Desulfurobacterium sp. TC5-1: one gene and its partner. Each later gene encodes a partner of the first gene's protein in a complex. Links are inferred from orthologs where the notes say so. Each region holds a gene or a part of one and is shown on either strand. Other genes may lie near its edges.

Region 1 (7,996 bases):
TGTATATTTCTTCGATAAGCTTTTCATTTAGTCCCATGTTCTTTGCTATTTCTTTAGAATAAAATGCAACTCTTTCAGAATGGCCTCTTGTGTAAGAATCCCTGATTTCTATACCTCTTACCATTGATTTTATCGTTGATTCAAGGAGTTCTTTTTCTTCCTTTATCTTCTCTTCGAGAGATTCTATTAATTCTTTAAGTTCGGCAGCTACTGCAATGGATTTTGCAATGTTCTTTAAATAGACTTTTTCATCCTCATTTAAAGGGGTGGTATCTTTTCTGAAAAATATTATATACCCGTTGTTTTTTGCGAATGTAGAAAGCGGAAATCCGATTAAATACTTTATTCCGAGCTGCCTTTCAGATTCGCTCAGATAGTTAAGTTTACTGTGGGTTAGCTCTATCTCTTTTTTAACAGTATTCATATAACTTTCTATTCCTTCAAGCTGGTCGGGGATTACTTTTTTTGTTTTTTTGTCATTTTTAGTTATTATTTTTGTTTCTATAAATTTTCCTTTAGGCAGTCCGATAATTACACCGTCTATTTTATTGGTTTTTATTAATTTTCTCATTAATTCCACAAATTCGCCGTTAAAACCTTTACCGGCAGTTAAAAGATGGATAAATTGATACATAATATCCTCTTTTTGAATTTTGTCTTTTATGTTTTCTATCATTTCATTTATTTTTCTTCTTATCCCACTGAATTCATCGGTGCCTGAAAGTGGAAGGACTGATAATTTTCCGCTTGAGATTTTTTCGATATCATTTTTTATTTGTCTTAAGGGCTTTAAATACAGGCTTCTTATTGTTAGTAATAGCGCTACCTGAAAAAGAAGAACGGTAATAAATTCAGCCATACTTATTCTTGCTGCAAGAACGGAGGTTTCATTTTCTATCTTTTCTCTGTCTAATTCTACGGCAACGGGAACAGCACCATCAGGGAAAATGAATTTTTTATATATAAGTATTCGGGCTCCTTCTTTTATTACCTTCGTCTGTACGTTTGGAGGTTTAAAAGGCAGCTTACCTATAAAGATCCTTTTTATACACGGTGTCTCTCTTAATATTTCCGGGCGTAAATCTTTTTTACTTTTTAGAATTAGTGCTTTTGACTCAAAATCGGCTTCAGCTAAATGGATAACCCTTTTTTCCATAAAATACTTGATGCTCTTTTTAACAAGTATAAAGGAAAGCATACTTATTATTATTGATATTGCAAGAGATACTATTAATAAAATCCAGTATTTTGTTATTTCTATCTGTTCAAGTTGTCTTTTCATAATTATACCGCACCCCGGTTATATGCAATTTCTAAAGGCAATATCAGTTCGATGTTTTATTCCATATTTATGTAAAATGTATTTGATAGCTAAAGGATCGTATATATAAGTTATTCCATCTTCCCACAGTAAAAGTATTCTTTTTAAGTTTTCCTTTCTTGCCGCTTTACTGTTCTTTCTTACACAAAGAAGATAGGAAACCTTTCCTATCTTCTGGATTACCTGAAAGCCAGGCAAAGGTGTTTTGAAATAGATGTTATTTTTTTTGATCAGTTCATTGAAAGAATCTAAAAATACGGTGTTTTTACCAGCAAAATTCCTGTATAGTGGTGTATTTAAAGCATAGAAATAACCATCAAAAAACTGCTTATTTTTTATTAACTTATATACAGCTGGTTTTTTTTCTCCGACAGTGCAGACTTTAATCCAGCTGTTGTCCACTTTCCTTATAAAGTTATATGTCACGTTGTCAATTATCATAACATTATACTTGCTAAGGTTTAGAAGTTTTATGAAGTCAGCGGTATTTTCTCCGTAGTTCAGATTTATGATTGTGTTTTTTGTATTTAATTTTCCGTAAGCTTTCTCAACATAAAAAGGCAGCAGTATATATTCGTTTTCGGCAAGGATGTTTATTTCTGTATATTCTTTACAACTGTAAAGCAGAATGAGAAATAGTGCCACTATTATAACCAGACCGCCCTTTAAAACTTTAACCATAAACACCCTTTAAAATAAAATTCCTTAAAGGCACTCTGCCAAGATATCAGCAGTGTGTTTACAGGACATATTGCTTTTTGCCTTTTCAAGCCCCTCTGCAATATTCATAATGCAACCCGGACATTCAGTTATTACATTGTCGGCGCCGGTTGCTATTATGTTTAGCGTTTTTCTTTTCTGTATCCTGTCAGAAACCGCCGGGTGGAGCATTTTAAAGGATCCTCCCATTCCGCAACAGTTATCTGATTCTTCCATTTCGACGTACATTATACCATTTATTGATTCAAATATTTTTTTGGGTATATCTTTAGGTATGTTCTGTCCTCTAACGATGTGGCAAGGATGATGCCAGGTTACTTTTAAGGGCTTTTTAGCCCACCAGTTTTTAATAATGTCAGTGTTTTCAGCTACGATTTCCAAAAACTGAAACACAGGCTTGTTTAATTCACCATAGTTATGTTTAAGGTTGTGGCAGCAGGTTGCACAGCCGGTTACTATTCCATCTGCTTCTATATCGTTAAGCACTTCTACGTTTTTCTTTTTAAGTTCTTCAAAACCTTTTCTATCGCCGGCATGGAGAGATGGTGCACCACAACAGACTATCTGTGATGGGACAAATACGTCGTAACCAAGGTGATTAAGAACTTTTACCATGTTTTTTGAAGTTTCGACATAGGCTCTGCTGAACATACATCCCGGGAAGTATATAAGTTTTCCTTTTTTCTCTGATTTAGATGGAAAAAGTTTATCTTTATAATTAAATTTTCCCTCTTTTATTGCTGGAATTACTGCTGCACCTTTACCGGGTACCGGAAATTTGCTTACGACATTTTGAGGGCTGTTTGACGGCCTGAACAAGAGATAAGATAGCCTTGAGAAACTTCCAGCACTGTCAAAAAGTTTTTCGTTTTTAAGCAAGGTTGTCACTAATTTTTCCTGAGGGAATAGACCAAATTTTTCAGTAGCGGCTTCTCTCGCCTTGAGGATTATTTCTTCATAGGGAACGTCCATTGCACATATTTCCTGGCATCTTAAGCAGGTTGTACACTTTTTAAACAGGAGAGCGGCTTCTTTATCTAACTTTCCATATCCTTTCTGTATCATGTCTATGAGAGAGATTTTGCCTCTTGATACAGAAGGCTCTTCTTTTGTTTCGTTAAATACAGGACAGACGTTTCTGCATGAACCGCAGCGAACGCATCTATCAAGCCATTCCTGCTTTATCTGAAGGAACTTTTTATCCATAAAACTCCTCTTTGTAGTTAAAGCTCAACAAAATCGGCTTTGAATATTGGTCCATCAACGCAGACTCTTTTGTATCCTTCCTTAGTTTTTATAACACATCCAAGGCAGCTTCCAACACCACAGGCCATTCTTGTATCAAGGGATAAAAGACAGTCTGCGTTGTGGATTCCTGCTTTTTCCTGAACAGCTTTAAGCATTCCTGTAGGACCACAGGCTATCCATCTGAAGTCTTTAAACTCTTCTAAAACGTCGGTAACCAGACCTTTCTTTCCTTTAGAGCCGTCTTCTGTTACAACGATGCATGGTATCTTGTACTTTTCTATGAAAGGTAGTGCAGAGAGGTCTTCCTCTCTCCTTCCGCCGTAAACCACAACAACCTCTTTACCCTTTTGGTGAAATCTTTTGGCTGCTAAAAAGAGGCCTCCAATACCTATTCCACCTGCTATGAACAGGTACTTTTGAGCTGTCTCTTCTATGTAATTACCAAGGGGAAGAATTACATCTATTTCATTTTTTGCATTTGTTAAAAGCCTTGTTCCTCTACCGACAACTCTGTAGATAAAACTCGCCACGTTATCTTCAACATCAAATATGCCAAGAGGTCTTCTAAGTAAAGGATCAAGTTGTGTTTCATCTCTAACCTGAACCATGGCAAATTGCCCGGGCTTTATCTTTCGTATTTCACCTTCTGAAAGTTGAACAGATATAACAAAGTCTTTTTCAGACAGCTGTCTGTTTTCTATTACTTTTGCTCTCATTACTCTTCCTTGGGGCAGATTTTCCCTTCAGCTATTTCAAGTAGAGCGATTACTGTTTTTTTGTGTTTTTCACCTTTAATGTCAACGCCGAACGTGTAAGAGTCCTGTTCGTAGAGGTAACGGGCCCTTTTTGCTGCTACGTGGACAGTTTTGTAATAGTTGCCTACCTTTTTAACAACCGTTTCAAGTGGAATTCTCTTTGACATTTTAAGCCTCCATCAGCCGATTTACAGGATAGTAATTTATAGAAAAAGTAGAAATAATTCTACCCTATTTTTCTGCCATTTAAATTTTGTAAGCATTAGCACTTACGGTAAAATATTATTCTAATATTATATTTGAGAGGTTTGTTGTGAGATTTAAGCCTTCTAAACCTTATACAGTTGGTCTTGAACTTGAAGTTCAGCTTGTAGATTCATTTACATTTGAGTTGACGGAGAAATCTTCCGTTATTTTTGAGAAGGCTTCAAGGAAGCTCTCTTCAGTTCTCCACAAGGAATTTCTTCAGTCTATGATTGAGCTCGTTTCACCACCCTCTTCCTCTTCAAAAGAGGCAACAGATATTATCAGAGAAGCGTACGAAGAAGTGAAGCAGATAGGAGAAAGAGAAGGATTCCATCCACTTTTACTGGGAACGCATCCGTTTGCCGATCCATGTGAGATAAGGATTACCAGGGATAAGCGGTATGAGAGATTACTAAAAGAATTCCAGATAGTTTTAAAGAACTTTTTGATATTTGGACTTCATATTCATATAGGTGTTGAAACAGAAAAGCAGCTCTGGGAAGCTTACAACATGACGCTTAAGTACCTTCCCCTGTTTATAGCCCTTTCCTCTTCGTCACCTTTTTACAAGGGAAGGTTTACAGGACTTCATAGTTATAGGCTTAAGATTTTTGAGCAACTACCGAGAGCGGGTGTTCCAGAGCAGTTTTTCTCAACGGAAGAGTTTGAAAGAATGTTTAACATCCTTAAAAATGCCGGGTTTGTTGATAGTTTAAAGGATATCTGGTGGGATGTAAGGCCGAGACCCGATTTCGGGACAATAGAGCTCAGGGTTTGTGATTCCATTCCCGACTTTAACAGGATAGAGGCTGTTGCTGACTTCTTTAGATTGCTCGTGGCCTGGTCAAAAGATAAAAAAGTGGAACGCTTTTACCATCAAATTGTCAGGCAGAACAGGTGGAATGCTGTCAGGCATGGTCTTGATGGAATGTTCATTGATTTAGATGGAGTGGAAAACATAAACAGTAAGATTCATGGACTTGTTGAAGAGTTTGATAGGGAAGGATTGATAGAGAGGCTTGGAATAAGGGCTGATAATCTATACAATATCTTCAGCAGATATCCGATTTCCTATAAGATGATTGAAGCTTATAGGAATGGTGTATCTATCAGGAAGATTGCAAGATTTGGGTTGGTTGAATGAAAGGAATTATTGCTGCCGGTGACAGGTTGACTGCTGAAGCCGGTATTGAGATTCTTAAGAAAGGTGGTAATGCTTTTGATGCTGTAGTTGCGGCCGTTTTTGCGTCTTATATGGCAGAGCCTGCCCTTACAAGTCCTGCAGGCGGCGGTTTTCTCCTTGCCGTTGAAACTGACAAAGAACCTGTTGTTTACGACTTTTTTGTAGATGTTCCACCTTACAGAGAAGAGAATCCTGATTTCTTCAAGATAACGGTCGATTTCGGTGATGCCCTTCAGGATTTTCACATTGGTTGTGGTGCCGTTGCTGTCCCCGGTAACGTCGCAGGTCTTTTAAGGGTTCATAAAGAAAAGGGGAAACTTCCTCTAAAGGAAGTTTTAAGACCGGCAATCAGATATGCTACTGAAGGAATAAAACTTTCACCTCTTCAGGCCTCCTTTGTAAAACTCCTTTCACCGATTTTCACCGCCACTGAAGATTCAAGGAAGATTTTTGCCCCTGATGGAAAACTTATTGATGAGAGGACCATTTTCAGGAATCCTCAATACGGAGAGTTTTTAAAATTAATAGAGGAAAAGGGACAGTGGGCTTTTTACGAAGGGGAAATAGCCGATAGAATTGATGAACTTTCCGTAAAGCATCATGGTCACATAAGAAAGGAAGACCTTGAAAGGTATAAAGTGGTAGAAAGAGAACCTTTAAAATTTGATTTCAAAGGTTTTAAGGTTTTGACAAATCCACCCCCCTTTCCCGGAGGGATACTGATTGCTTTCACGCTTAAACTCCTTGAAAATGAAGACCTTGATTGTTTTGGTTCTAAAAGGCACCTCCTGAAGTTAATTAAATCTATGGAGGAGACTCAAAAGTTTAGAGAAGTCTTTGTTGATGAGGGTATTTCAGGAGATTTTTATAAGTTTTTGAGAGAGGATTTCCTATCAGGATATAGAGAAAATCTTAACCGTTTTGGTAATACGACCCATATAAGTGTAATCGATGGTGATGGTAACGCCGCTTCAATTACAACGACAAACGGTGAAGGTTCCGGGTACATCATTCCCGAAACAGGGGTTATACTGAACAATATGCTGGGTGAGGAGGATTTGAATCCAAAAGGGTTCTTTAAATGGCCCCCCTATGTAAGACTTCCATCAATGATGTCGCCGACTGTTGTCCTTGAGGATGGGGAACCAAGACTTGTTCTTGGTAGTGCGGGTAGCAACAGGATAAGGAGTGCCATTGTTAACGTTATTCTTAACTGTATCGTTTTTGGACTGGATATAAAGGAAGCGGTAAAATCGCCGAGAGTTCACTATGAAAAGGGAACTGTTTTTGTAGAGCCGGGGTTTGAAGCTAAAGTTATTGGTAAATTAAAAGAGATTTATCCTGAACTGGTGGAGTTTTCCTCGTTGAACCTCTTTTTTGGTGGTGTTCAGGCAGTAAACAGTAAGTTTGAAGGGGCTGGTGATCCAAGAAGGGGTGGTGTTGTTTTAAGGGTTTAATTAATTTTTGTCAATATCAGATTTTGCCTCTACAACATACTCTTCCGTCAGCCACTTGTGGAGGTCTGCCAATTTACACTCTTTACTGCAGAAAGGACGGAATGGGTTGTTTTCCCATTCCGTTTCTTTTCCACATATAGGACATTTTATCTTTTTTAATTTCTTTTTCATTAGAAATCAAACAGCTCCTGGTATTCTTTTCTTCCCATTTCGTAAAGGTCGTTGCCGTATATGTCGTTTACGACAAAAGCGGGAAAATCTTCAACAACCAATCTTCTAACAGCTTCAGGTCCTAAATCTTCGTAAGCTATAATTTCTGCAGATTTTACGCACCTTGCAAGGTATGCAGCAGCTCCACCTATTGCTCCAAAATAGATACCTTTGTATTTCTGAATGGCCTCTTTTACGGCCTTGTCTCTTTTTCCTTTTCCTATCATTCCTTTAAGTCCCCACTCAAGCATTTTAGGGGCAAAGGGATCCATCCTGTAGCTTGTTGTAGGTCCTACAGAACCTATAGGCATTCCTGGTTTGGCCGGAGCAGGACCGGCGTAGTAGATTATCTGTCCCTCTATATCAAACGGTGGTTTTTCGCCTTTTTCAACAGTTTCTACTATCCTTTTATGAGCGGCATCTCTTGCAGTATATATTACTCCCGAAATCAGAACGAAGTCACCGGCTTTAAGGTTTTCTATTACGGAATTGTCAATAATTGGTGTTGTTATCCTTTTAGGTTCCATTTTTACCTCCATACCTCAGATATTAAGATTAGAAAGCGACTTGCTAATTAATTATAAACGACGAAGGATTTTAAAGCAAAGGTTTTTTATTATTGTCTGACAGGTTTAAAATTCATTTCTAATGGTGCTTAGTAACTGTTTCCGTTTTTGTTATACTATTTGTAGTTTTTAAATTTCTGCTTATGGTATAATTCCCATCCGCAAATTAAATCCATGTAGAAGAGGCAGTGGATATGGCTGTTTATTATCATGATGTTGTAATTCTCGGGACAGGGCTTGCTGGTTTAAGAGCGGCTCTTGAAATTTTGAGAAAGACAGAAGATGGCGTT
Region 2 (4,227 bases), on another replicon or contig:
CAACTTCTCAATTTATCTTTCGGGGAGGAAATATGGTTTCTTTTAAAAAGCCATGTTTTTTAACTGTCTGTTTTGCTTTTCTACTTTCTATTATTTATACCGGCTTTGCCTTCGCCTATCAGGAAAACTGGGCAAACTACTGTCAGATTGTCCAGACAATAAGCACACCGATATATCACAGTCAGGAGCATTTTGGCTGGAAGTATCCGATAAGGACAATAGGCGATGCAAATCCTCCACCGGGTGGTAGCGGGGGTGCATTTTATCTTCATCCTGTTTCAACGTCAGTTCCGGCTCACCTGAGGTGCAGATTTCCACAGCGGAACATAAAAGCTATTAGAGTGAAAGTGGCTGGTAATAGGAATGGCGATTGGGTTATGGTTCTTAAGGTTAACGGGAAGACAGTAAAGACTGCCACGGTGGATGGGAAGAGGTGGTACGTATATACGATACCTGTGAGGAATAATAGGAGATACACGACTGTTGACCTTTTTGCAAAGGCTAACGGCTGGTTTTTTGAGTACGCTTTTATTGACGAGATAAAACCTGTTTTCCGTTCTTCTATAAAGCTTGATAGAAGACCTGTTGCCTACTACAGCTTTGATACCTGCACTGCTAAAGACTATTCAGGTCACGGGCAGGATGGTGAAATAAAGGGTAACGTGGCGTGTGTTAACGGTGCAAAGGGGAAAGCTCTTTACTTTTCGGGCAACGGTTATGTGAAACTTCCACCTTTTGGTGCAATCTGGAGCAAAGGAATGAGTGTCTGTGCATGGGCAAGGTTTGAAGAGCCGAGAAATTTTGAAAGGATAGTTGATTTTGGAAACGGTCCCGGTGATTCTAACGGAATGAACGTTTGGTTTGGAAGGGTGGGAACAACCAACAACATCGCCGTTGAAAGCTGGATAAACAGTGACGGCAATATAAACCGAAGTGTTGGAAGATTAACTTATCCCGGCGGTATAGAAAACGGAAAGGCAAAATTTTACTGCTTTACAATAAACAACAGTAATAGAGAAATGGCTATCTACATAAATGGGCGAAAAGTTGCTCAAAAATTCGGAAATTCTGTCGCCAACGTTGAGAGATTCCAGAACTTTATAGGCCATTCAAACTGGAGCTTTTTTGATCCGGACTTTAAAGGAATGATTGATGAAGTAAAGATATTCAACTATGCCCTTTCTCCTGAACAGGTAGCTGCTCTGTATAGAAGCAGCAGTGTTATTAAAAAGCCTCAAACTACCTTCAATCAAAAACCGGCTGGTATAGTAAGATTTGGCAGATGTGCCGTGATGAATGAGCTTTCTGTTGCTGCTTTTGAGAGGGCAGGCACTCAACCAGCGTTTCCAGTCAATACAAGAAGTGTTTACGCCGTATGTGAAATCTCATCATCTGCAAAGGCAAACATAGACACCGTCTGGTACTACTTTAGACCCTCCGGTGAAAAAGAGTACATCATAAGAAAATCCATTACGTTGAGCCGTCCAGTCACCAAAAATTATCTCAAGTTTTACCTTGAAATGCCGCCGAACAGAAACTGGCCGCAGGGAAAGTATGAGGTGGATATTTTGGTAAACGGTAATGTAAGGAAAGTTCTCTACTTTAACATGAGATGAGAAAGGGCGCTTTAGGCGCCCTTTTCACACTTTAACTTTTCCTTTTATCTCTTCAATGCATCTATGTCCATTATCTTCAAGATATTTTTTAATGCCTTCAGCGATCTCAACAGCAGCGTTTGGATTGAGGAAATTTGCCGTTCCAACCTGAACGGCTGAAGCTCCTGCTATTATGAATTCAACGGCGTCTTCCCAGGTGGTTATACCGCCAATTCCTATTACGGGAATGGATACCGCTTTCGCTATCTGGAAGACCATTCTTACAGCTACCGGCTTTATGGCGGGACCGGAAAGTCCGCCTACTACATTTTTTAGCCTGGGTTTTTTAGTTCTTATGTCTATTGCCATACCAAGGAGGGTATTTATGGCGGATATTGCATCTGCTCCGGCTTCTTCTACGGCTTTTGCTATTTCCACAATGTTTGTAACGTTTGGTGAGAGCTTCATTATTACGGGTTTATCTGTGGCTTTCCTTACAATTTCTGTTATTTTTGCCGCTTCTTTCGGATCTGTTCCAAAAGCAAGTCCGCCTTTTTTCACATTTGGACAGGAGATGTTCACCTCAACTGCGTGAACGCCTTCAACACCTTTAAGGGCTTCTGCAACTGCCCTGTACTCTTCGTAGGTCGTTCCGTAAACATTTGCGATTACCTTTAGTCTGTATTTTTTAAGTTTTGGCAGTACTTTTTCTATGAAATGGTAAACGCCCGGATTCTGAAGGCCTATTGAGTTAAGCATGCCGCAGGGCGTTTCCCATATCCTTGGTGGCGGATTTCCCTCTTTAGGTTTTATTGATAGACCTTTAACACACACGGCACCTATACGGTTTAAGTCCGTGTACTTTTCGTACTCAAGACCAAATCCAAACGTGCCTGAAGCAGTCCAAACGGGTGTTTCAAACTTTACACCAAAAAGTTCAACACTTATGTCAGCCATTATCTCACCTTCCTTAAAAAGGCTATTGTTTCTATGTGGTAAGTTTGCGGGAACATATCTATGAGTTTTGATTTTTCCATGTGAATGCCGTGTTGATAGAACAGTGCTATATCTCTTGCAAGGGTTGCCGGATTGCAGGAGACATAGATAATCCTTTTAAGTCTTGGAAGAGAAGCAATTTCCCTTATGATTCTCTGGCTTAAGCCACTCCTTGGTGGGTCGATAACTATTAAGTCGGGGCTGTTTTCTTTAATGATTTCTATACCCTCTTCCGTTTCGCGACAGTAAAAGCTTATATTTCTCAGTCCATTTATGTCTTTATTATAAAGGGCATCGCTTATTGCGGAAAAGTTTGCCTCTATTCCAAAAGCCCTGTGAACGTACCTTCCTACAGGTATTGTTAGCGTTCCAACGCCGCAGTATAGGTCTGCAGCAAGCAGATATTGATATTCCATTGCACCGCGGGAGACTTTTTTAATGAGGTTTTCTACCTGAAATCTGTTAACCTGAAAGAAGGAGTCGGCACTGACGCGGAACTTAAACTTATCTACCGTTTCGTACGTAAAGTCTTTTCCGAAAAATTTAATTCTTTCAGGATATCCAGATTCGCCCGTCTTGTAGATGCCAAAACCGATTACGTTTATCTCTAAAATATTTCTGATTTCTTCAAGGCTTAGTGTTACCTTTTTAAACTTTCCCTGATAGACAAGCTTGAGGATAACTTCGTTCTTGTTAGAGGAGTATATGTGAACCTCGTTTGGTTCAGTTGCAAGCCTTTTAACAAGTTCTTTTATTTTTGGAATTGCGCCTGCAATGTCCTCTTTTAGAATGTAACAGGTGTCTATGTCAACAATTTCGTGGGTTCCCTTTGCGTAGAATCCGACCTTACCGTTTTTAACCTTTAGCTGGGCTCGGTTTCTGTAGTGCCAGGGTGACGGTGATGGTATGACTTCATCGATATTCGGTTTTTTTATCCTTCCAATTTTTTGAAGGTTCTCTTCAAGGATACTCCTTTTAAACTCAACCTGAGAATCGTAATCTATGTGTTGCCAGTCACATCCTCCGCATTTTCCAAAGTAGGGGCATCGCGGTTTTATGCGGTTTTTCCCCTTTTTCAGAATTTTTATAACTTCACCTTCACTGTAACCGCTCTTCCTTGATGTTTCCCTTACTTCGACGATGTCTCCAGGTGCTGTGAACGGCACAAAGAATGTTCTGCCTCTGTATCTTCCGAGTCCTTTCCCACCGTAAACCAGTTTTTCAATTTCAATCTGCAAGGAAGCCTCCTATGTGTGTCGGGAGTGATTAGGTTGAAATTTATGGTGCAGATTGAATTTTACCACGGTGGGATTTGTGAAGATTTATGAGGAGAAAGAAATAAAGCGGGGGAAGAATCCCCCGCCGGAGGTTACTTCTCTTCGTTTTCTCCCTTTTCCTTTTCTTCCGGCTCTTTTACTATTATTTTCACTTCTTTCTTTGCCGTTTCGGCTTTTGGAAGTCTTATTTCAAGTATTCCCTTGTCGTAGGTTGCCTCTATGCCTTCTTCTTTTACCTCTACGGGTAACGGTATTATTCTCTGAAATTCACCGTAGAAGCTCTCGCTGAAGAAAACGTTTTCTTTCTCTTCTTTCTGCTCCTGCTTTTTAACACCTTTTATAATAAGGTGATTTCCCCT

The links.
Region 2: the proteins of H153_RS0105915 (region 1) and H153_RS0108275 are in contact, whole or in part, in a crystal structure (PDB 5UE9), measured with the Lactococcus lactis proteins. The link is inferred for Desulfurobacterium sp. TC5-1 from one-to-one orthologs. Residues at the interface, in WP_023189152.1 of Lactococcus lactis: Leu4, Gln5, Ala47, Ser48, Met49, Leu50, Leu51, Arg52, Arg53, Met95, Leu98, Arg223, Met224, Ala225, Cys226, Ile228, Gly229, Ala230, Cys231, Tyr232, Ala233, Val235, Glu236, His237, Asn243, His244, Ala245, Lys247, Glu250; in WP_025017116.1 of Lactococcus lactis: Gly25, Phe27, Phe29, Glu32, Tyr33, Lys35, Tyr36, Lys48, Phe56, Thr60, Pro61, Arg62, Val63, Ala64, Glu65, Thr66, Ala67, Ser68, Gly69, Met70, Ile74, Gln77, Pro223, Glu251, Phe274, Ala275, Pro277, Phe278.

What each region holds. Positions count from the first base shown.
Region 1 is NZ_ATXC01000001.1:1,148,177-1,156,172, forward strand. What follows is about bases 2,136-4,914. They hold H153_RS0105915 (dihydroorotate dehydrogenase electron transfer subunit), read right to left. Parts: upstream 4,006-4,914; coding sequence 3,265-4,005; downstream 2,136-3,264. Other genes in these bases: H153_RS0105910 ((Fe-S)-binding protein), read right to left, coding at 2,136-3,247; rpoZ (DNA-directed RNA polymerase subunit omega), read right to left, coding at 4,005-4,211; H153_RS0105925 (YbdK family carboxylate-amine ligase), read left to right, coding at 4,358-4,914. Outside these bases: H153_RS09460 (HD domain-containing phosphohydrolase), read right to left, coding at 1-1,282; H153_RS0105905 (hypothetical protein), read right to left, coding at 1,301-2,002; more of H153_RS0105910, read right to left, coding at 2,027-2,135; more of H153_RS0105925, read left to right, coding at 4,915-5,434; H153_RS0105930 (gamma-glutamyltransferase), read left to right, coding at 5,431-6,930; DNA gyrase inhibitor YacG, read right to left, coding at 6,931-7,101; H153_RS0105940 (Fe-S-containing hydro-lyase), read right to left, coding at 7,101-7,667; H153_RS0105945 (FAD-binding protein), read left to right, coding at 7,901-7,996.
Region 2 is NZ_ATXC01000002.1:123,912-128,138, reverse strand. Bases 597-3,596 are described here. They hold H153_RS0108275 (dihydroorotate dehydrogenase), read right to left. Parts: upstream 2,553-3,596; coding sequence 1,641-2,552; downstream 597-1,640. Other genes in these bases: H153_RS0108270 (class I SAM-dependent RNA methyltransferase), read right to left, coding at 2,552-3,596; H153_RS10015 (LamG domain-containing protein), read left to right, coding at 597-1,616. In the rest of the region: more of H153_RS10015, read left to right, coding at 33-596; more of H153_RS0108270, read right to left, coding at 3,597-3,829; H153_RS0108265 (Hsp20/alpha crystallin family protein), read right to left, coding at 3,961-4,227.